Regions from separate parts of the Isoptericola sp. NPDC060257 genome, predicted to be linked through region 1. Evidence: riboswitches for the same ligand, from Rfam matches in the RefSeq annotation. Region 1 holds a riboswitch; each other region holds the start of a gene.

Region 1 (4,873 bases):
CGGCGGGGGAGACGGCGCCGCGGCGGCGATCTCCGCGCTGCCTGCCGACCGCCCGGTGCTCCTCGTCTGCGCCGCCGGCGCCCGCTCGGCCCGCGTGGCCGACGTCGCGCGCGCCGCCGGCGTCGACGCCCGCTCCGTCGAGGGCGGCGCCCCCGCCCTGCTCCTCGCCATCTGACCGCGAGGTGGTACCGGACCTGCCGAGGTAGTACGAGGACCCGCGAGGTAGTACCCGACCCGCCGAGGTAGTACGAGCCTCGTCGAGGTGGCGGTCCGTGAGTACTACCTCGGCAGGTCCGGTACCACCTCGGCGTCAGAGGGCGAGGTCGAGGCGGCCGTCGGGGGAGGAGCTGGCCAGCGCGCCCTCGCGGCGCGGGATGCGGCCGGCCCCGGCGGCGAGGCGGCCGGACTCGACGGCGAGGCGCATGGCGTGCGCCATGCGGACCGGGTCGGCGGCACGGGTGACGGCGGTCGCGAGCAGCACGCCGTCGCAGCCGAGCTCCATCGCGAGGGCGGCGTCGGACGCCGTGCCCACGCCGGCGTCGAGGACGACGGGCACGCGCGCGGCACTCGCGATCGCCTCGATGTTGCGCGGGTTGAGCACGCCCAGGCCGGTGCCGATGGGGGCGCCGAGCGGCATGACGGCGGCGCACCCGACGTCCTCCAGCCGGCGCGCGAGGATCGGGTCGTCGTTCGTGTACGGCAGGACGACGAACCCGTCGCGCACGAGCCGGTCGGCCGCCTCGACGAGGCCGATCGGGTCGGGCAGCAGGGTGACGTCGTCGGCGACGACCTCGAGCTTGACCCAGTCGGTGCCGCACGCCTCGCGCGCGAGCTGGGCGGTGAGCACGGCCTCGGCGACCGAGAAGCAGCCCGCCGTGTTGGGCAGGGCGCGGATGCCGAGCCGCTCCAGCAGCCCCCAGATGCCGCCGTCCTCGGAGCCCGCGCCGCCCGGGCGCACCGCGACGCGGCGCATCGCCACGGTGGTGAGCCCGGTGCCCGACGCGACCAGCGCGTCCTCGAGCGTCATGAGGTTCGACGCGCCGCCCGTGCCCATGACGAGGCGCGAGCCGATCTCCGTGCCGGCGACCACGAGGGGGTCGACGAGAGGGTGCGCGAGCGGGCGGGACGTGGCCGCGGCGTGCGTGCTGGTCATGCTTCCTCCGTGCTTCCTGGTCAGGCTTCGTGGTCAGCCGCCCTGGACGGCGGTGACGATCTCGACCCGGTCGCCGGGCGCGATCCGGGTACCGGCCCACAGGCCGCGGGGGACGACGGCGTCGTTCACGGCGACGGCGATGCCCTGGACGGACCCGTCGGCGACGAACGCGGGCACGAGGGCCGCGACGACGGCCTCGACGCCGTCGCCGTGCGGCCCGTCGAGCGGGTAGGCCTCGCCGTTCACGACGGCGGTGCGGGTGGCGGGGGTGGCGGTCATCGGGCGGCTCCTTCGGGGAGAGGGTCGGCGGGCGCGAAGCGGCGCGGGTCCGCGGCGGACAGCGCCGGGTCGGGGGGAGGCGCTCCGGTCAGCTCGGCCACGACCGCGTCGGCGGTGAGCGGGGCGAGCAGCACCCCGTTGCGTCCGTGCCCGACGGCGGCGAGCAGGCCGGGGACGCCGGTGGCGCCGACGAGCGGCAGGTTGTCGGGGGTGGCCGGGCGGGCGCGCGGCGTGACGTCGACCAGCGCGGCCTCGTCGATGCCGGGCACGAGCGCGCGGGCGTCGCGCAGCAGCGCGAACACGCCGCCTGCCTCGGCGCGGCGGTCGTCGGGGCGCTCCTCGCTGGTGGCGCCGACGACGATCTCCCGGTGGCTCGGCCCGGAGCCGGGCCCCGCGCCGCTACCGGCACCCCGGGGCACGACGTACACCGGCCGTCCCTGCACGGTGCCCCGCACCACGTGCTCGAGCGCGAGGCCCGGGCCGGCGTCGAGGCGCAGCGTCACGCCCTTCACCGGCCGCACCGGGACGCGCATGTCGGGCAGTCCGTCGAGCAGCGACGCCGTCGCGCCCGCGCCGGTCGCGAGGACGACCGCGCCCGCGGCGTGGCGCGCGCCCGCGTCGTCGCGCACCGCGACGACGCGGCCCGCGCCGTCGCGCTCGAGCCGCGCCGCCGCGCGGTGGACGAGGGAGCCGGCGAGGGCCTGGACGAGCGCCGCGTGCGCCCTTCGCGGGTCCACGGCGAGGTCGCCCTCGACGACGGCCGCCCCGGCGAGCCGCGGCCCGAGGTACGGCTCGCGCCGCCGCGCGTCGGCCACCGAGACCTCGGCGGAGGCGAGACCCCACTCCCGGTGCAGCGCCAGGACCCGGCGCAGCAGGGCGAGGTCGTCGGCGTCGTACGCGACGGCGAGCGACCCGGCGCGCAGCAGGGGGACGTCGCGCCCGGTCGCCGCGGCCAGGCGGGCGGCGAAGTCGGGCCAGCGGGCCGCCGACGCGACGTTGAGGCGGGCGAGCTCCCGCTCGCCGAAGTCGGACTCGCTGACGGCCGCGAGCATCCCCGCCGCGGCGCGGGTGGCGCCCTCGCCGGGCGACGGGTCGAGCACGGTGACGGACAGCCCGCTCGCGGCGGCGCGCCAGGCGACGGCGAGGCCGACGATCCCGCCGCCCACGACGACGACATCGGACGGGGTGCCGGACGGACTGCTGGGCGTGGGCATGTGCGCTCCCTTCGCTGGCATGACCCAGATCAGGTTCGACGGTCGGCTCCTACGCCCTCTCAGCCCCGAGCGGGGCTCCCGTGCGCGGCCACTGTAACCCGGCCCGTGGTTACCCTGACCGGCGTGACCACGACCGCGCCCGACCACGGTGCCGCCCCGGAGACTGCTCCCGACGCGACCCGCGCCCGCCTCGCCGACGCCCGCCTGTACCTGTGCACCGACGCCCGCGAGGAGCGCGGCGACCTGGAGGACTTCCTGCACGCGGCGCTCGCGGGCGGCGTCGACGTCGTGCAGCTGCGGGACAAGACGCTCGACGTCGCGCGCGAGCTCGAGCTGCAGGAGGTGGTCGCCCGCGTCGCCGCGGAGCACGGCGCGCTCTGGGCGGTGAACGACCGGGCCGACGTCGCGCAGCTCACCGGGACGCCCGTGGTGCACATGGGGCAGCGCGACCTCCCGGTGCCCGCCGTGCGGTCGCTGCTCGGGCCGGCTCCGGTGCTGGGCCGGTCCACGCACTCCGCGGACCAGGCCGCCGCGGCGGAGGCCGACCCGGACGTCGACTACTTCTGCGTCGGCCCGCTGTGGGCCACGCCCACCAAGCCCGGCCGCACGGCCGTCGGACTCGACCTGCTGCGCGAGGTCGCCGCGACCCGCCCGACGACGCCGTGGTTCGCCATCGGCGGCGTCGACGCCGAGCGCCTCGACGCCGTGCTCGACGCCGGTGCGTCGCGCGTCGTCGTCGTGCGCGCGATCACGCAGGCGCCGGACGCCGAGCGGGCCGCGCGAGAGCTGCGGGAGCGGCTGGGCTGACGGTCCGGGCCGGACCGCCGCGCGAGGTGACCTACCCCACCGCGTGACCCGTGGGACAGGCCCGGGAGCGGTACCGTCCGGCGGCTACGATGGCTCGGTGACGTCTCCCGCCACCGACACCCCCACCACCGCCGACCTGGCGCCCACGCCGCGTCCGGTCCTCGTCGTCGACTTCGGCGCCCAGTACGCGCAGCTCATCGCGCGCCGCGTGCGCGAGGCCCGCGTCTACTCCGAGATCGTGCCGCACACGTTCACCACCGAGCAGATGCTCGCCAAGAACCCGGCGGCCATCATCCTGTCGGGCGGCCCGTCGTCGGTGTACGCCACCGGCGCGCCGTTCGTGGACCCGGCGCTGTTCGAGGCCGGCGTGCCGGTGCTCGGCATCTGCTACGGCTTCCAGGCGATGGCGCAGGCGCTGGGCGGCACCGTCGCGCAGACGGGGCAGCGGGAGTACGGCGGCACCGAGGTCGAGGTGTGCGAGTCCGGCGTGCTGCTGGCGGGCACCCCCGACCACCAGACCACCTGGATGAGCCACGGCGACTCCGTGCACGCCGCGCCCGAGGGCTTCGCGGTGCTCGCGACGTCGTCCGGCTCGCCCGTCGCCGCGTTCGAGGACACCGGCCGCCGGCTGTACGGCGTGCAGTGGCACCCCGAGGTCAAGCACTCCGCGCACGGCCAGGCCGTGCTGGAGAAGTTCCTCTACGAGGGCGCGGGGCTCGCCCCCGACTGGACCGCGGGCAACGTCATCGCCGACCAGGTCGCCGCGATCCGCGCGCAGGTCGGCGACGCGCGCGTCATCTGCGCCCTGTCCGGCGGCGTGGACTCCGCCGTCGCCGCCGCGCTGGTGCAGCGCGCCGTCGGCGACCAGCTCACCTGCGTGCACGTGGACCACGGCCTGCTGCGCGAGGGCGAGGTCGAGCAGATCGAGCGCGACTTCGTCGCGTCCACGGGCGTGAAGCTCATCATCCGCGACGAGAAGGAGCGGTTCCTCACCGCCCTCGCGGGCGTGAGCGACCCGGAGACGAAGCGCAAGATCATCGGCCGCGAGTTCATCCGCGTCTTCGAGGACGCCCAGCGCGACATCGTCGCCGAGGCGGGCGCCCACGGCGAAGAGGTCAAGTTCCTCGTGCAGGGCACGCTCTACCCGGACGTCGTCGAGTCCGGCGGCGGCGAGGGCGCGGCCAACATCAAGAGCCACCACAACGTGGGCGGCCTGCCCGACGACCTGCAGTTCGAGCTGGTCGAGCCGCTGCGGACGCTGTTCAAGGACGAGGTCCGCGCCGTCGGCCGCGAGCTCGGCGTGCCGGAGGAGATCGTCTCCCGCCAGCCCTTCCCGGGCCCGGGCCTCGGCATCCGCATCGTCGGCGAGGTGACGGCGGAGCGCCTCGAGACGCTGCGCCAGGCGGACGCCATCGCGCGC
Region 2 (4,873 bases), on a different contig from region 1:
GCTGGGGCTGGGCCTGTACGTGCTGCTGCGCTTCACGCTCCGCGGGCTGCGCACGGACCGCCTCGGGCAGCCGCTCCGCAAGCGGTTCCTCACCCCGCTCGGCCTGGTCGCCGGGTTCATGGACGCCACGGGCGGCGGCGGCTGGGGGCCGGTGGGCACGCCCGCCATCCTGGCGAGCGGCCGCATGGAGCCCCGCAAGGTGATCGGCTCGATCGACACCAGCGAGTTCTTCGTGGCCGTCGCCGCGAGCCTCGGCTTCCTCTTCGGCCTCGGGACCGCGGGCATCAACCCGACCTGGGCCCTGGCGCTGCTCATCGGCGGCCTGATCGCCGCGCCGATCGCCGCATGGCTCGTCCGCCTGGTGCCGCCGCGCGTCCTCGGATCCGCCGTCGGCGGGATCATCGTGCTCACCAACGTCCGCACCCTGCTGAGCCTCGACGAGTTCCCCGTGAGCGACGGCGTGCGGGGTCTCGTCCTCGGGCTCATCGCGGTCGGCTGGGCCGCCGCCGTCACCTACTCGTTCCGCGAGCACCGCAAGGCGGTCGCGGCGGAGCGGGCCGAGGCGGCGGGCGAGCACCCCGAGGCCGCTGCGACGACGGTCGCCTGACGCCTGCCCCGGCACGGCCGGGGCCACCGACGACACCACCGCCACCGCACGTCACCCGCCGTGCGGTGGCGGTGTCGTGCCGTCCCGGTACCGTGGTGAGGCCAGGAGAACTGCGCGCCGGACCCAGCTGCACGGCACTGGGGGGTGAGCCTCGATGTCCAGCACGCCCAACGACACACCGCGCCGCGAGCTCGTCGCTCTCGCGGAGCTGCTGGGCGCCGGGAGCCAGCTGCTCGTCGGCCGGTACCGCGTCGACGTCGCCACGGGGGAGTGGTGGTGGTCGGACGAGGTCTTCCGGATCTTCGGTCGTGAGCCGGGCAAGATCGCGCCGGGACCGGAGGTGCTGCGCGCCCACCTGCACCCCGACGACCGCGAGCGGCTCTCCCGGACGGCGGTGGTCGCGCTCGGCACCGGGCGGCCGTTCTCGGGGGCGCACCGCGTCGTGGACGACCACGGGCGCACCCATACCGTCGTCGTGACCGGACAGGGGAGGCACGGGGCCGACGGCGCGTCGTCGCAGATCGTCGGCTACGTCATCGACGCGAGCCCGGTCGTGCGGGACGCGCTGGAGCGCGAGGCGCACCGGGCCGTGTCCCGAGCGTTCGTCGCGGCCGCGGCCGCCGAGCAGGCCAAGGGCGCCATCATGGCGGTGTGCGGCGTGGACGAGTCGGTCGCCACCGAGGTGCTCGCGGACGCCGGCGCGCAGGTCGGGATCTCCGCCCAGTCGGCGGGGGAGCAGGTGATGAAGGGGCTCGCGCGGCCCGTCGGGGACCGCGACGCCGCGCTCACGGCGGCGGAGGTGGTGCGGTCCGCCCCGCCGGCCCAGGACGCGGCGGACCGGCTCAGCCAGGCGCTCGCCACCGTGCGGCCGGTGGACCGGCCGCACGGTCACGACGCGCAGCTCGCCCGCCGGCGTCCGCGCGCGAGCCACTGACCCGCAGGGCGGGCTCGTCAGGAGCGCGGGATCAGCGGCCGGGCACGAACCGGGCCGCTGCGCGCACGGCGCCCTTGCGGGCGAGGCGCTTCGCGAGCACCGCGACTCCGCCCGAGACCGCCGCGAAGGTGACGGCCTGGATGATCGAGATCTCGTCGTCGTCCACGTTGGTGGGCGCCACGCTGCCCGTCGTCTTCTCCCAGACCACCCCGATCAGCTTCTGCGCGACCCATCCGGCGGCGATCGTCAGCACCACCGTGCCGACCTTCACGCCCAGCGGCTGCTCGGTGTCCGTCACGTGCTCTCCCTCGGTAGGTCCCGGCGCGGCCGCGGCATGACCGCGCGTCGTCTCGCGTGCGTCCGCGGCCGCCGGACGGCGTCACGGCACGTCAGGCACGTCACACCCCGAGGTCGAGGACTGCACCACGGTAGCGCGGCGTCGACGGGTAGGCTCGTGGTGATACGACAGGGGAGCGCCCACCGGCGCTGAGAGTGCGGACCGCCGCAGACCCTCGAACCTGATCCGGTTAGCACCGGTGGAGGAAGTCGGGAATCTCGTTCCCTGCGGACGGCCGCACCACGACGGTGCCGGGTGCCCGCAGGACCCCCTTCTCGCACCTTGAGGAGGACAGCATGAAGCTGACGACCACGGCCCGGACCACGGCGGCCGCCGCGGGCGTCGTCGCCCTGCTGCCGCTGCTGGCGGCGTGCGGCGGGGCGGCCCCGGACGACGCGAGCGGGGCGGCGTCGAGCACGGTCACGCTCGTGACCCACGACTCGTTCGCCGTCTCCGACGACGTCCTGGCCGCGTTCGAGAAGGAGTCCGGTCTCACCGTCGAGCAGGTGGCCCCGGGCGACGCGGGCACGCTGGTGAACCAGCTCGTGCTCACCAAGGACGCGCCGCTGGGCGACGTCGTGTTCGGCGTGGACAACACGTACGCGTCGCGGGCCGTCGACGCCGGGGTCTTCGAGGAGTACCAGCCGGCCGACCTCGCCCCGGGGGTCGCGGCCTACGCGCCCGACGACCTGGCGGGCACGCTGACGCCCGTCGACGTGGGCGACGTGTGCATGAACCTCGACGACGGCTGGTTCGCGAAGAACGGCGTCACGCCCCCGACGACGCTCGAGGACCTCGCGAAGCCGGACTACGCGGACCTCACCGTCGTGACCAACCCGGCGACGTCGTCCCCCGGCCTCGCGTTCCTGCTCGCGACGATCGGCGCCTTTGGCACGGACGGCTGGGAGGCCTACTGGGCCGACCTGCGCGACAACGGCCTCAAGGTGGCAGAGAGCTGGGAGGACGCGTACTACGTGGACTTCTCCGGCGCCGGGGAGGGCGGGCAGCGACCGATCGCGCTGTCGTACGCGACGTCGCCCGCGTTCACCGTGAGCGACGACGGGAAGACCTCCGCCACGAGCGCGATGCTCGACACCTGCTTCCGGCAGGTCGAGTACGCGGGGGTGCTGTCCGGCGCCGAGAACCCCGAGGGCGCCAAGAAGCTCGTGGACTTCCTGACGAGCGCCGAGTTCCAGGCCGACGTGCCCGGCCAGATGTACATGTACCCCGCCGACCCGGACGTGGAGCTGCCCGCCGACTGGCAGCAGTTCGCGCCCCTGGCCGACGAGCCGTTCGAGGTGGCGCCCGCGGACGTCGCCGCGCACCGCGACGAGTGGATCGAGCAGTGGACGGCGACGGTCGTCGGCTGACGCGCCCCGTGCCCCGCGCCTCCCGCAGCACCGCCCGCCCGGCAGTCCGGGCGGCGCGGTCGCGCGCCGAACGGCGGCGCGGAGACCGGTGGGGCGCGTGGCTCGGCTGGGGCGCCGCCGTCGCGCTCCCGCTGGGCTTCCTCGCGGTCTTCTTCGCGTGGCCGGTGGTGTCGCTCGTCCTGCAGGGGTTCTTCACCGAGACCGCGGCGGGCCGGGAGCTCGACCTGTCCGGCTTCGCCGAGGTGCTGTCCCAGGGGCGCACGTGGCGGATCGTCGGGCAGACGCTCGCCCAGGCGCTCACCGGCACGCTGCTGTCGGTGCTGCTGGGGCTGCCCGGAGCCTACGTGCTCTACCGGTGCCGGTTCCCCGGGCGCACTCTGGTGCGGGGCTTGGTGACGGTGCCGTTCGTGCTGCCCAGCGTCGTCGTCGGGGTCGCCTTCCGCGCGCTCTTCGCGCCCGGCGGGCCGCTCGGCTGGGCGCACCTGGAGGAGAGCTTCGCCGGCATCGTGCTGGCGCTGGTGTTCTTCAACTACGCGGTGGTGGTGCGGACCGTCGGCGGCATGTGGGAGCGGCTCGACCCGCGCGCCGAGCAGGCCGCCCGTGCGCTCGGCGCGACGCCCTGGCGCGCGTTCCGCACCGTGACGCTGCCCGCGCTCGGCCCGGCGATCGCGTCGGCCGCCGCGGTGGTGTTCCTCTTCTGCGCGACGGCGTTCGGCGTCGTCCTCGTCCTCGGTGGCCTGCGCTACGGCACGATCGAGACGGAGATCTGGACGCGCACCACCCAGTTCCTCGACCTGCGCTCGGCGGCGGTGCTGTCGGTGCTGCAGCTCGTCGTGGTGGCCGGCGCGCTGCTGGTCAGCTCCCGCGCCCGGGCGCGCCGGGAGCGGGCCCTGCACCTCACGAGCGACAGCGTGTCCGCGCACCGGCTGCGGCTGCGCGCGGGCGCCGACGGCACGGACGTCGTGCCGGCGCTCGTCACCCTCGTCGTGGTCGCCGGGCTGCTCGTGCTGCCCATGGCGGGGCTCGTCACGCGGTCGCTGCGGGCCCCCGACGGCTCCTGGGGCCTCGACAACTACGCGGCCCTCGGCACCACCGGCGGGCGCAACGCCCTGACCGTCACGGTCTGGGAGGCGCTGGGCAACTCGCTGCGCACCGCCGCGTGGGCCGCGCTGATCGCCGTCGTCGTGGGCGGCCTCGTGGCGCTCGTCGTGTCGCGTCGCCCGCGGCGCGCGGGCCTGCGGCGCGCCGTCGGGGTGCTCGACGCCGCGTTCATGCTGCCCCTGGGCGTCTCCGCCGTGACGGTGGGCTTCGGCTTCCTCATCACGCTGGACGAGCCGCTCGGGCTCGACGTCGACCTGCGCACCTCCGGCGCGCTCGTCCCGATCGCCCAGGCCGTCGTCGCGATCCCGCTCGTGGTGCGCACGATGCTGCCTGTGCTGCGCGCCATCGACCCGCGGCTGCGCGAGGCGGCCGCCACGCTGGGCGCGCCGCCGGGGCGGGTGCTGCGGACCGTCGACGGCCCGCTGGGCGCGCGGTCGCTGGGGCTGGCGATCGGGTTCGCGTTCGCGGTCTCGCTCGGCGAGTTCGGCGCGACGTCGTTCCTCGCCCGCCCGGACACGGCCACG
Region 3 (4,873 bases), on a different contig from region 1:
GCGCGGCGCACGTCGTGCCGGCGCAGCCGACGCACGTCCACGCCGTCGAGCAGCACCTCGCCGCCGGTGACGTCGAAGATGCGCGGCACGACCATCGCGAGGGTGGACTTGCCCGAGCCGGTGAGGCCGACGAGCGCCGTCGTCGTGCCGACGGGCAGCTCGAGGTCGACGTGCGCGAGGACCGGCCGCTCCGCGTCCTCGTAGCGGAACGTGACGTCGCGGAGCTCGACGTGGCCTCGCGCCGGGCCGGGCTCGACGGGGTCGGCCGGGTCGGCCGGGTCGGCCAGCGGGTTCGGGGTCTCCATCACCTCGAAGAAGCGGTCGACGGCGGTGCGCGCGTTGAGCGTCATCGACAGGGTCATGCCGAGGTCGACCACGGGGCCGTTGATCACGGCCGTCGTCAGGAAGAAGGCGACGAGGCTGCCGACGGTGATCTGCCCCTGGGCGGCGAGCACCGTGCCGAGCACGAGGCAGACGGCCAGCGTGACCTCGGGGATGAGCTGCAGCGACGTGGTGACGGTGGCCTGGTTGCCCGCCTTGCGGATCTCCGTGCGACGCAGCTCCTCCGCCTGGTCGGTGAACGAGTCGAGGGCGTCGCGCCCGCGGCCGAACGCCTTGAGCACGCGGATGCCGTGCACGGACTCCTCGACCGTCGTGGCGAGGTCGCCCGACTGGTCCTGCGACAGGCGTGCGATGACGCGGTACCGCCGCGAGAAGCGGAACGCGATGACCGTCACGGGGATCGCGCCCGCGAGGTAGACGAGGCCGAGCCAGCCGGCGGTGGCCAGCAGGATGCCCACGCCGACCACGATCGTCACGATGCTGACGACGAGCTGCAGGACGCCGAAGACCAGCCAGCGACGGAGCAGGCCGAGGTCGCCCATGATCCGGCTCAGCAGCTGCCCGCCGGGCCACCGGTCGTGGAACGCGACGGGCAGGTCCTGCAGGTGGCGGAACAGCGCCATCCGCAGCTCGGCCTCGACCCGCGTGCCGGGATACATCACGAGGTTGCGGCGCAGCAGGACGAACCCGGCCTCCGCGACCCCCAGCACGAGCACGAGGAGGACCGGCACCACGAGGGCGCCGAGGTCGTGGGCGGCGGCGCCCTCCGCGAGCGGGCCCTCGACGAGAGCCTGCAGCACGCGCGGGATCGCCAGCGCGGCGAGGCTCGCGCCGAGCGCCGAGAAGAGGCCGCCGACCATGCGCGGCAACGCGGGCCGGACGTACGGGTAGAGCCGGCGCACGGACGCGAACGTGGAGAGCTCGGAGCCCGCAGGGGCGACGGCCGCCGAGGGGCCGGCGCCCGGCGGGCCGGGCGGCCCCTCGGCGCGACCCGGCGAGGTGCCGGGCGCAGCGGGACCTCGGGGAGCGGAGGAGGCGAAGCTCCTCCTGGGACTGTCGGAGGGATCGGCGCGGCGTGCGCCTCGGCTGCGGCTGCGCGAAGTGCGCTTCGTGTCGGGCATCACACTCATTCTCTCACTCGCCACCGACACGCTTGCCCCGATCACGCGGTGGGGCCGCGAACCGGGACACCGCTTACCGCCGCGGGATCCCGCCGTCGGGCAGGACGGCGGGTCCCGCGACTGGCCCCACGACGGGGATCCGGCCGGCCGCGGTCAGCCCACCGCGACGCGATCGGCGGGGCGCCCGTCGACGTCCTCGGTCGTGCCTCCCCTGCCCGCTGTGCCTGCTGTGCCTGAGGTGCCCGTCGTGCCGGGGAGGCCCGTCTGGTCGAAGAACGCCAGCTCGTGCTCGCACGCCGCGCGGAACGCCGCCGCCATCCGGTCCCGGGTGGACGCGTCGGACGCCGCGGCGGCGCGGCGCAGGATCGCGACGGCCTCCCGCGTCGCGTCCGCGAACGCGTCGTCGGCGTAGGTGCCCAGCCACGCCGCGTACGGGTGGCCCGCGTGGTTGCGCGCGGCCAGCCGCTCCCCCACGTCCTGGTAGATCCAGTAGCAGGGCAGGACGGCGGCCACGAGGGTCGCGTAGTCGTCGCCGGCCGCGCGCAGGTGGTCGAGGTAGGCGGCCGTCGTGGCGCTGGCGGGCACGTCCTGCGGCTCCCCGCCCAGCCAGCGCGTGTGGAGGTCGAGCTCCGTCACCAGGGCGCCATGCGCGCCACCGGCCCAGAACGCCTGCTCGGCCCGCGTGGGCGCGAGCTCGCTCGCCCGGGCGAGGCAGCGCGCGTAGTCGCGCAGGTAGAGCGCGTCCTGCTCCAGGTAGGCGCGGAAGTGGTCGGCGTCGAGGGTCCCGTCGCCCAGCGACCGGACGAACGCCAGCTCGTCGATCGCGGCGCGCACGTCCGCGGCGTCGTCCCACCACCGGGCGACGACGTCCTCCGCGCCCGCCCCGGACGCACGGGCCGCACGGGACGGCGCCTGGGGTTCCGCGCCGCCCGCGCGCAGCCCCACCAGGTGGTCGACGGGACCGTTCCCGCCGCCGACGCGCAGGGCCTCCCCCGCCCGGATCGCCGCGGTCAGCCAGGCCTTCGTGCCGCGCAGCGCCTCGGCCCAGTCGCCCGCGCGCGCGTACCGGGCGGCCAGCCCGCTGGACAGCGAGCAGCCGGTGCCGTGGGTGGAGGTGCTGGTCAGTCGAGGGCCGGGGAGCTCCACGAGCACGCCCCGCGGACCGACGAGGGCGTCCGGGGCGCCCACGTCCCTCGCCTCTGACCGCGCGAGGAGGTGGCCGCCCTTCGCCACCACCAGGACCCCGTGCCGGGCGGCCAGCCGTCGCGCCTGCTCGAGGGCGGCAGGCCAGTCCGCGGCGGGGGGCTCCTGCGCGAGGACCGCGAGCTCGGGCAGGTTCGGCGTCACGACGTCCACCCGGCCGAGCAGGTCCCGCACGGCGTCCTCGGCCGCCGGGTCGAGCAGCCGGTCCCCGCTGGTCGCCACCATGACCGGGTCCAGGACGACGGCGGGGCGCGCGGTCGCGCCGGACGGCCCGGACGGCCCGGACGGGTGGGATGCGGCACGCGCCAGCCCGTCGAGCCACGCGGCCACCGCCCGGGCCACCGGGGCCGAGGCGAGCATCCCGATCTTCACGGCGTCGACGGCCACGTCGTCGGCGACGGCGTCGAGCTGCGCGGCCAGGAATGCGGCGGGCGGCACGTGCACGTCACGCACGCCGCGGGTGTTCTGCACGGTCAGGGCCGTGACGGCGGCCATCCCGTAGCCGCCCGCGGCCGCGATCGACTTGAGGTCCGCCTGGATGCCGGCGCCGCCGGACGGGTCGGACCCGGCCACCGCCAGGACCCGGGGCCTGCTGCCCGTCCGCGGCGCCGTCGTCGGCGACGAGACGGGAGCGGGGGCGGCGTGAGCAGGGGTGGTGGTGCCGGCGCGGCCGGCGGAGCTGTCTTCAGGTGCGCGCGCACTCATGTCGACATCCCTTCGCTAGTACGAGCTAGATCAGGTTCGACGGGTGTGTTCTCAGCGCCCGCCGGCCGGCCGTGACGAAGTCGCGGCGATGACCGGTCGGGACGCACCCCGTGTCGTGGCGCCCACCGTAGCCCAGGACGGCCCGGGCGGGTCCGGTGTCCCGCGCGGGTGCGTCGTGACCGGTTCCGCCGGCGCCCGAACGGCCGCCCGGGGCGGGGCTGCAGATCCCGGCCGACGCCGCGGTAGGGTGCGGGGGTGCCCGTGGTCGTCCGTCGTGTGCGCGAGCTCCTCGTCGCCGGCACGACGCTCAGCATCGCGGCCGCCGCCCATCTCCTGGCCGGCGGCGCGCTCCCCGCGGCACCCCTCGCCTGGCTCGTCGTCGCGGCGCGCACGGCGCCGCGCGCGGTGTGGACCGCGCGCCGCCGTCTGACCCTCCCTCGCCTCCTGCCGGCGATGGTCGCGCTGCAGTTCGTGCAGCACACGACGTTGTCCGTGCTCGGCGCGGCGGGCACGGGTGCTCCCTCGGCTCCGCTCGCGACCCCGGGCGCCACCCCGGACGGCCACGCGCTCCACGCCATGGGCCCGGGCTCCCTCGCGCCCGCGACGGGCGGCGGGCTGCTGCACCACGCGGGCGACGCCGGGACGACGACCTGGATGCTCGCCGCGCACGCCGCCGCGGTGCTGCTCACCGCCCTGCTGCTCGCGGCGGGCGACCGGGCGGCCCTCACCGTGGTGGGGCACCTGCGGCACGTCGCGCTCCTCGTGCAGGAGCCGCGGGCGCTTCCGGTGGTCCGCGAGCACGCCGTCGTCGTCGGGCGCACCTGGCGCCCCCACCCGCCCCGCGTCCGCCGGCGCACGCCCCCACGCGGGCCCCCGCTGCTGCTCCCGGGCGCCCTCGCGCGCGCCGCCTGACCCTGCCCTGGTCCGTCGTCGGACGGGGGCGGGTCCCTCGCCGTCCCACGACCGACTGACACACCTGACAGCCAGGAGCGGAAGAACCCATGTCCAGGACCACCCCTGTCCTCACCCCTGCCCTCCGCCCGCGTCGCCTCGCCGGCGCGGCCGCGCTCGCCCTCCCCGCCCTCGTGCTCGGCGCGACCGCCGCGTCGGCGCACGTGACCGTGACCCCCGAGGCGGCCGAGGCCGGGTCGTACGCCACCCTCACCTTCAAGGTCCCGAACGAGTCCGCCGAGGCCTCGACCACCGCGGTGCAGGTCGACCTGCCCACCGACACCCCCTTCACCAGCGTGTCCGTCGAGCCCGTGCCGGGCTGGACCGCGAAGGTCACCCAGGCGCCCCTGCCCGAGCCCGTCGAGGTGCACGGCACCACCGTCACCGAGGCGCCGGCGAGCATCGAGTGGACCGCCGACGACGCCGACGCCGGCATCGCGCCGGGCGAGTTCCTCCGGTTCACCGTGTCGGCCGGCGCCGTCCCGGACGGCGTGGAGGAGATCGTCCTCCCCGCCACCCAGACCTACTCCGACGGCGAGGTCGTCGCCTGG

Evidence for each region. A riboswitch is a leader RNA that binds a small molecule or an ion and turns the genes downstream of it on or off. The one in region 1 is predicted to bind thiamine pyrophosphate.
Region 2: it holds a riboswitch for thiamine pyrophosphate, as region 1 does, so the genes downstream of both, ACFWEK_RS11080 (thiamine ABC transporter substrate binding subunit) here and thiO (glycine oxidase ThiO) in region 1, are expected to answer to the same signal.
Region 3: it holds a riboswitch for thiamine pyrophosphate, as region 1 does, so the genes downstream of both, ACFWEK_RS18090 (bifunctional hydroxymethylpyrimidine kinase/phosphomethylpyrimidine kinase) here and thiO (glycine oxidase ThiO) in region 1, are expected to answer to the same signal.

Annotation. Positions count from the first base shown of each region.
Region 1 is NZ_JBHXAW010000301.1:381-5,253, reverse strand. Features, by position in the region: partial or broken gene ACFWEK_RS18625 (hypothetical protein) at 1-175, shown strand, start outside; gene ACFWEK_RS18620 (thiazole synthase) at 311-1,153, opposite strand; gene thiS (sulfur carrier protein ThiS) at 1,187-1,432, opposite strand; gene thiO (glycine oxidase ThiO) at 1,429-2,646, opposite strand; TPP riboswitch at 2,636-2,738, opposite strand; gene thiE (thiamine phosphate synthase) at 2,770-3,453, shown strand; gene guaA (glutamine-hydrolyzing GMP synthase) at 3,551-4,873, shown strand, end outside.
Region 2 is NZ_JBHXAW010000112.1:5,527-10,399, reverse strand. Features, by position in the region: gene ACFWEK_RS11095 (sulfite exporter TauE/SafE family protein) at 1-607, shown strand, start outside; gene ACFWEK_RS11090 (PAS domain-containing protein) at 762-1,541, shown strand; gene ACFWEK_RS11085 (DUF4235 domain-containing protein) at 1,573-1,839, opposite strand; TPP riboswitch at 1,999-2,103, shown strand; gene ACFWEK_RS11080 (thiamine ABC transporter substrate binding subunit) at 2,175-3,248, shown strand; gene ACFWEK_RS11075 (ABC transporter permease) at 3,257-4,873, shown strand, end outside.
Region 3 is NZ_JBHXAW010000282.1:170-5,042, reverse strand. Features, by position in the region: partial or broken gene ACFWEK_RS18095 (ABC transporter ATP-binding protein) at 1-1,244, opposite strand, end outside; gene ACFWEK_RS18090 (bifunctional hydroxymethylpyrimidine kinase/phosphomethylpyrimidine kinase) at 1,617-3,371, opposite strand; TPP riboswitch at 3,362-3,492, opposite strand; gene ACFWEK_RS18085 (hypothetical protein) at 3,627-4,283, shown strand; partial or broken gene ACFWEK_RS18080 (YcnI family protein) at 4,373-4,873, shown strand, end outside.